DNA from 3 places in the Citrobacter tructae genome. Region 2 is predicted to be linked to each of the others. Evidence: predicted binding sites of a transcription regulator. Region 2 holds the regulator's gene; each other region holds the start of a gene.

Region 1 (2,206 bases), 760 kb from region 2:
AGCCCAGCGTGTCCAGCGCCACGCTCTCGGAGGCCACCATATATTCGGTACGGCCATCGCCGATATCGCGTTTGCCTAACACCAGCGGGCGGATGCCGTTCGGATCGCGGAAAGCAACCATACCGTGGCCGATAATCATCGCCACGCAGGCATAAGCACCACGGATCTGGCGATTGGTTGCCGCAATAGCAGCAAAAATATTGTCCGCTTCCAGCGGGTAATGGCGGAAGTTATCCAGCTCGCTGGCAAAAATATTCAGCAGGATTTCTGAATCGGAAGTGGTGTTGATGTGACGGCGCTTTTCTTCAAACAGCTTTTTACGCAGCTCATGAGCGTTGGTCAGATTGCCGTTGTGGGCAAGCGTGATACCGTACGGTGAGTTGACGTAAAAAGGTTGAGCTTCGGAGGCGCTGGAGCTGCCAGCCGTTGGGTAACGCACATGACCGATGCCCATGTTGCCCTGCAAACGCTGCATATGGCGAGCTTCAAAAATGTCGCTCACCATTCCGTTCGCTTTTCGCAAGCGGAAGCAGTTGTTGGCATCAATGGTGATGATGCCAGCGGCATCCTGGCCACGATGCTGGAGCACCGTTAACGCGTCATAAATCGACTGGTTTACCGGCATAACACCGGCGATACCGACAATACCGCACATACGTCTTTTCCTCGTTCAGCAACGACCCAAAATTTATACTTTGGGCAAGAAACTTGACGAGCTTTGCAGATAGTCAAAGAACCATCTGATGATGAAACTGAATTGCGGGATCAGCTGAGATTTACTCCAGTCTTCACTTTTCGACACACCGGTAAACGTATCGAGAAAGAACAGTATGGCGGCGACGATCAACGCTCCACGCAGAGCACCGAAGCAGATCCCCAACACCCTGTCGGTACCCGACAGACCTGTTTTCTCCACCAGTTGGCCTATCACAAAGTTAACGATAGCGCCGACGATAAGCGTCGCGATAAACAGTATCGCGATAGCAATCCCATTTCGAACCAGTTCGTCTTCAAAGCCCGTAAACCAGACAGACAGGTAAGTGTAGTAATGGCTGGCGACAAAGAAAGCACAACCCCAAGTCACCAACGATAATGCTTCACGAACAAAGCCACGGATCAGGCTAACCAGACAGGAAAAACCAATCACCGCGATAATGGCGTAATCAATCCAGACCATATGTGTCCCACGATTTTACGCCCTGTCGTCCTGTTCGGGGCGCATTCTAACAGAAAAAGAAAACGTTTGCGTAGGGATTTCCTTTCCACGCGTAAATAAAAATGGCGCTGAAAAAATCTTCAACGCCATCTGACTTTTTGCCTCTTCGGGCACTACCGGATGGCGGTGTAAACACCCTTTCCGGCCTACAAAAAGCGATACCCCAGGCATGATAAGACGCGCGGCATCGCCATCTGGCAACCCTAACTTAGTTCGGGCTGTAACCCATCACGACCCCACTCAAGCCGGAGATCTTCTGCAGTTCGCCAAGCGAGTTTTTCAACTTATCTCTGGAGGCGTCAGGCCCAACGAGAATACGGGTTATTTTACCCTGTACTGGCGTTGACGGGGAAGTAAATACCCGGAAGCCAGCACCGCGAAGTTTACCCACGATCTCATTGACCTTATCCGCATTTTTTAGCGCACCGAGTTGCACAACATACGCTTTACCGGTCGGGGCCGGGGCTTCTTCGACGACCGGTTTCGGTGCCGATGTAGGTGCCGGCGTCGGCGCAGGTGTAGCAACAACAGGCTGCGGCTTCGGTTTAGGTTTCGGCGGTTCAACAGGTGCAGGTATAGGATCGAATTCAGCACTGTTTGCCGTCGACATGCGCGACGGATCCAACGACGGCGCAGCGGCATCACCCGCACGCACCTCTTCTGCTGCACCTTCCGGCGGTTGCGTCGGCAGCGCCTGTGTTGCCGCAGGCATCATATCCGGCTCATCACGGTCGCCGGGTTTAGGCACCAACGGAATAGCCGCGAACTCATCCTGATAATGTTTTTTCTGCCCGTCAAGCAGCCCGGGAAGCACAATCACCCCGAGCGCAACCAGCACAATCGTGCCGACTAATCGATTCTGAAACTTACTCGCCACCGCTTCTCCCCACGTCTATCACTTCCATGACATGTGCGACAGTGTGAAACGATCCACACACCAACACGGTATCTTCTGGTTTAGCCTCAGCCAGCGCTGCAAACCATGCCTGC
Region 2 (2,206 bases):
TGGTAGTGCCCGACTGGGAGTCATCCGCTACCTGTTTATCGGCGGGGCTATGTGTGGGGATGGTGCCGACGCATTTTTCTAAACCGTGGATCGACAGCGGTAAATGGGTCGCGCTACAGCTTGAGAATCCCTTTCCTGATGCCGCTTGTTGCCTGACCTGGCAGCAGAATGATACCTCGCCTGCGCTGGGCTGGCTGCTGGACTATTTAGGGGACAGCGAAACGCTGAATAAAGAGTGGTTGCGGGAGCCAGAATAAGGCCCCCGCGCAACAGATTAACGACGGTAATCGCGGAACGGGCCGTCTGCAACGGAGCGACGTTCTACCAGGCGCGGATGCACCTCAATTGACTGCGACACTTCGCGCTTATTCACGATACGGTCTAACAGCATGTTAAAGGCTGTTTCACCGAGGGAATCCTTCGGCTGGTGAATAGTGGTTAATGCCGGAGTGAAGAACCGGGCATTACGCACGTTGTCATAACCAATCAGCGACACATCCTGCGGGACGCGTAAGCCCATCTCGTCCGCGGCGCAGAGCGCGCCCATCGCCATGATATCGCCACCACAGAAAACGGCGGTCGGGCGATGTGACTGGGAGAGGATCTGCTGCATGGCGCGATACCCGGATTCAGGCTCAAAATCACCCTGAACAATCCAGTTCTCAGGGACTTTAATCAGCGCTTCTTCCATCGCTTTCATAAAACCAGCCAGACGACCGGCTCCGGTGTTGCGCTCCATAGGACCTGGGATCACGCCAATCTCGCGATGACCGCGCTCAACCAGATAACGACCTGCCATATAGCCGCCTTCAAAGGCGTTATCAATGACCGTATCGGTAAAGTCGGCTTTGGCTTCGCCCCAGTCCATTACCACCATCGGAATATGGCGATACTCTTCGAGCATGGAAAGTAGCGACTCAGGATATTCTGAACACATCACCAGCAGGCCATCCACGCGCTTTTGCGCCATCATGGAGAGATAGGCCTGTTGTTTTTCGAGGCTGTTCCACGCGTTTCCCAGAATCAGGGTGTAGCCTTTCTGGAAACAGTTCTTCTCAACAGCTTCGATAATTTCCGCAAAATAGGCAGCTTCGCTGCTGGTCGCCAGCAAGCCGATTGATTTGGTGTGATTCACCTTCAGGCTGCGCGCTACTGCGCTTGGGGAGTAATGTAACTCTTTAATCGCTGCCCAAACGGCATTGCGCGTCTCTTCCGCGACAAAGCGTGTTTTGTTAATTACGTGTGATACGGTTGTAGTGGAAACGTTTGCTCGCTTCGCCACATCTTTAATTGTTGCCATTACATCTCACTCCAGACCATATCCTAAGCTCCTGAGAATACTCCAGGTAAACGTTTGCCTTACACACCCTTCGCGCAACATCAGGGTTGCGGTACGCCAAGGAAAACGACACGGAACGTCAGGAAGGGGTCAATGGCCGGTACGCTAATTAAGTAAGCGTGGAATTTTGTCTGATCTTAACGAAAAGGGGAAGAGTTAAAAGCAGTTATCAATATAAATCGTGAGAGATTTTTGCTTTCAAGTGTGTAAAAATGCGCAATATCACTTTTTGTGTGGGAATAAAAAGGAGAAAACTTGATGAGCACCGATCTGAAATTTTCGTTAGTCACTACCATTATTGTTCTGGGTTTGATCGTCGCGGGTGGCCTGACCGCAGCGCTGCATTGATTTCCCCGAGGGAGTTAGCTCTCCCTCATCTTTTCCGCTTACTCTTCCTTTTCTATTGTTTGCAAATAAGCAAAAGTCTTTTGCAATTTTGTTAACTTTATTAATTTTGCGATCAGTGTCATGCTTTTGACTCTTAATTTATGTCGTGCCACGGCTCGACGTTACGGAGTCGCGGTATGAAAATCAATTATCCTTTACTAGCGTTGGCAATTGGGGCGTTTGGCATTGGCACGACCGAATTTTCGCCAATGGGATTGTTGCCCGTCATTGCTAAAGGTGTCGATGTCTCGATTCCGGCGGCAGGCATGTTAATAAGTGCCTATGCGGTAGGGGTAATGGTCGGCGCACCGCTAATGACCTTGCTGCTTTCTCACCGTGCGCGCCGTAAGGCGCTTATTTTTCTGATGGCGATTTTTACGCTGGGCAACGTGCTGTCGGCAATATCGCCGGATTACACCACCCTGATGTTATCGCGTATTTTGACCAGTCTTAACCATGGTGCTTTTTTTGGCCTCGGCT
Region 3 (2,206 bases), 1.0 Mb from region 2:
CGGTTGCGGGTGGCTGTACACCGTTTCGATGCTATTCAGATCCGTGGTGCCGGAAACCAACACGCAGTGGTCGATGATAATGGTCATCTCGCCGACGATAGAGAGCGTGGTGTGCTGCAGCAGGTCGTAAACATCGTTAATCGCGCCGGAGCTGGTGTTCTCGATCGGTACTACCGCGTAGTCCGCTTGTCCGGTTTCGACTTGGTTGAAGATGTCGGCAAACTTTGCACAACCGCTTTCAATAAATTGTTCAAAATGGCGAGCGGCATACTGACGCGCGGCGAGGTGTGAATAGGAGCCTTTTGGCCCCAGAAAAGCGACCCGGGCTGAGTGCGGGTTGATCTTGTTCAGATGCTGCTGCAGGAGCGCCTGTTGGGTGAGCACGGAATCTTCGATGATCAGTTGGAACAGGCGAGTGATGTAGTGTGCGTCGAGGTGATGTGCTTTACCCAACTGGATCAGTCGGTCTAACAGATCGCGTTCGCGGTCAATATCGCGCACCGGACGATGAGAAAGCAGTTTTGCTTTGCCGACTTCTACGGCCAGACCACGACGCTCAGCCAGCAAGGCCAGTAATTTTTCATCCAGCGTGCTTATCTTATCGCGCAGCGCCAGTAACGGGTTTTCCGATGTCATAGTGTTGCCTTTTTTATTATCAATAAAAAAGGCCTCCCGTTGTGGGAGGCCTTATTGTTCGTCTTCGCATTCTTTATCACACGACGAAACGCCTCCCATTCAGGGGAAGGTAAAAAAGAATGCGAAGAAGAACGGAACAAGTTTCATGTTATTTTCCTTTGGCTACGACAGTAAAGTACCCGTACTGTTTTCACCCTGTCAACAAAAAACGCGCCCGGAGGCGCGTTGGCGATACACTCAATGTAAGGGACTACTCTTCTTCTGCTTCGACGAAGTTGGCGTCTTTTACTGAAGTTGTTGCACGACGGGCTTCGCCTTTGTGCTGCACTTTATTGAGCTGCCGTTCCAGCTTGTTGATCAAATCGTTAATTGCGGTGTACATATCTTCGTGCTTAGCGCTGGCAACCAAATGTCCGTTCGGTGTATTGATGGTGGCATCAGCAGTGAAACCCTGTGGCTCCTTGGACAGAATGATATGTGGATTAATCAGATGAGTTTGCCATTTTTCAAGTTTGGCGAGACGGTCTGCGACATGCTGGCGAATTGCCGGAGTAATTTCCATTTGTTTACTGGTAATGTTCATTGTCATAAATTTTACCTCTTGTCTTTCCCGTCTTGGTGATTCCAGCATACCTTTCCTAATGTCAAAATGTGTGATTTAAATCACATTATTTTGTCGCTTTTTGTCAAGAAAACCTTTTTGTGAGGCATCGCAGGAACAGGCGATTTTTTACTTGAGGAATACCTGAAAGCAGGCCATATTTGATGGGATGCGTCGCCGCTAAACCGCTTCAGTTGTGGCGTCAACGGATAAAAAAACGGCAGCCCTTGGGCTGCCGTTTTGCATTCAGCGATAAATTAGGTGTTGCTGCTGTTGGCTGCAATGATTTTCGCCACTTTTTCTGCCTGTGCGGTCATCTGCATCTGGCGATAGGCGTTTTCCATCAGCGGTAGAGCATCACGTGTTGCCTGGGTATCTGGGAAGTCACGCAGCATACCTTCCACTCGGTTTACCACGGCAACCCATGCGCCGCGCGCGGTGTAGTATTCCGCAACGGAGTATTCATACTTTGCCAGGCGATCTTTCAGGAACACCAGACGCTTGGTGGCATCTGTCGTGTACTGGCTGTTCGGATAGCCACGTACAAGTTTGGAAAAGTCGTTAAACGCAGCTCGGGCGTGCTGTGGATCGCGATCGCTGCGATCAACACCAAAGAATCCTTGCAGTGCGCTATCATCCAACGCCATATTGGTCAGGCCACGCATATACATGACATAATCAATGTTAGGGTGTGTCGGGTTCAGACGGATAAAGCGATCGATGGCAGCCTGAGCGAGCGGCAGATCGGCATTTTTGTAGTAGGCGTAGATGAGATCTAATTGCACCTGCTGAGAATACGGTCCAAATGGATAGCGATTATCCAACGCTTCCAATTGCGTTATTGCCTGTTTCCAGTTACCGTCCTGCAGCTTTTGCTGAGCAGTCGCGTAGATTTCATTTGGTGGGTTATCGGGCACCTCTTCCTTTGAACCAGAGCAACCCGCCAAAAACAGGCTCAACGTGGCTGCT

What was found. The regulator PurR, encoded in region 2, represses purine synthesis genes. The targets are predictions, from matches to a motif close to CANGCAAACGTTTGCNTG.
Region 1: the regulator PurR is predicted to act here: its motif matches at 1,233-1,250, upstream of cvpA (colicin V production protein).
Region 3: the regulator PurR is predicted to act here: its motif matches at 1,324-1,341, upstream of raiA (ribosome-associated translation inhibitor RaiA).

What each region holds. Positions count from the first base shown of each region.
Region 1 covers NZ_CP038469.1:43,302-45,507, reverse strand. The annotation lists gene purF (amidophosphoribosyltransferase) at 1-655, opposite strand, end outside; gene cvpA (colicin V production protein) at 689-1,177, opposite strand; gene dedD (cell division protein DedD) at 1,425-2,093, opposite strand; gene folC (bifunctional tetrahydrofolate synthase/dihydrofolate synthase) at 2,083-2,206, opposite strand, start outside.
Region 2 covers NZ_CP038469.1:806,727-808,932, forward strand. The annotation lists gene punR (DNA-binding transcriptional activator PunR) at 1-257, shown strand, start outside; gene purR (HTH-type transcriptional repressor PurR) at 275-1,300, opposite strand; gene cydH (cytochrome bd-I accessory subunit CydH) at 1,598-1,687, shown strand; gene E4Z61_RS04420 (MFS transporter) at 1,864-2,206, shown strand, end outside.
Region 3 covers NZ_CP038469.1:4,638,116-4,640,321, forward strand. The annotation lists gene pheA (bifunctional chorismate mutase/prephenate dehydratase) at 1-636, opposite strand, end outside; Phe leader region at 659-784, opposite strand; gene pheL (pheA operon leader peptide PheL) at 736-783, opposite strand; gene raiA (ribosome-associated translation inhibitor RaiA) at 887-1,225, opposite strand; gene bamD (outer membrane protein assembly factor BamD) at 1,495-2,206, opposite strand, start outside.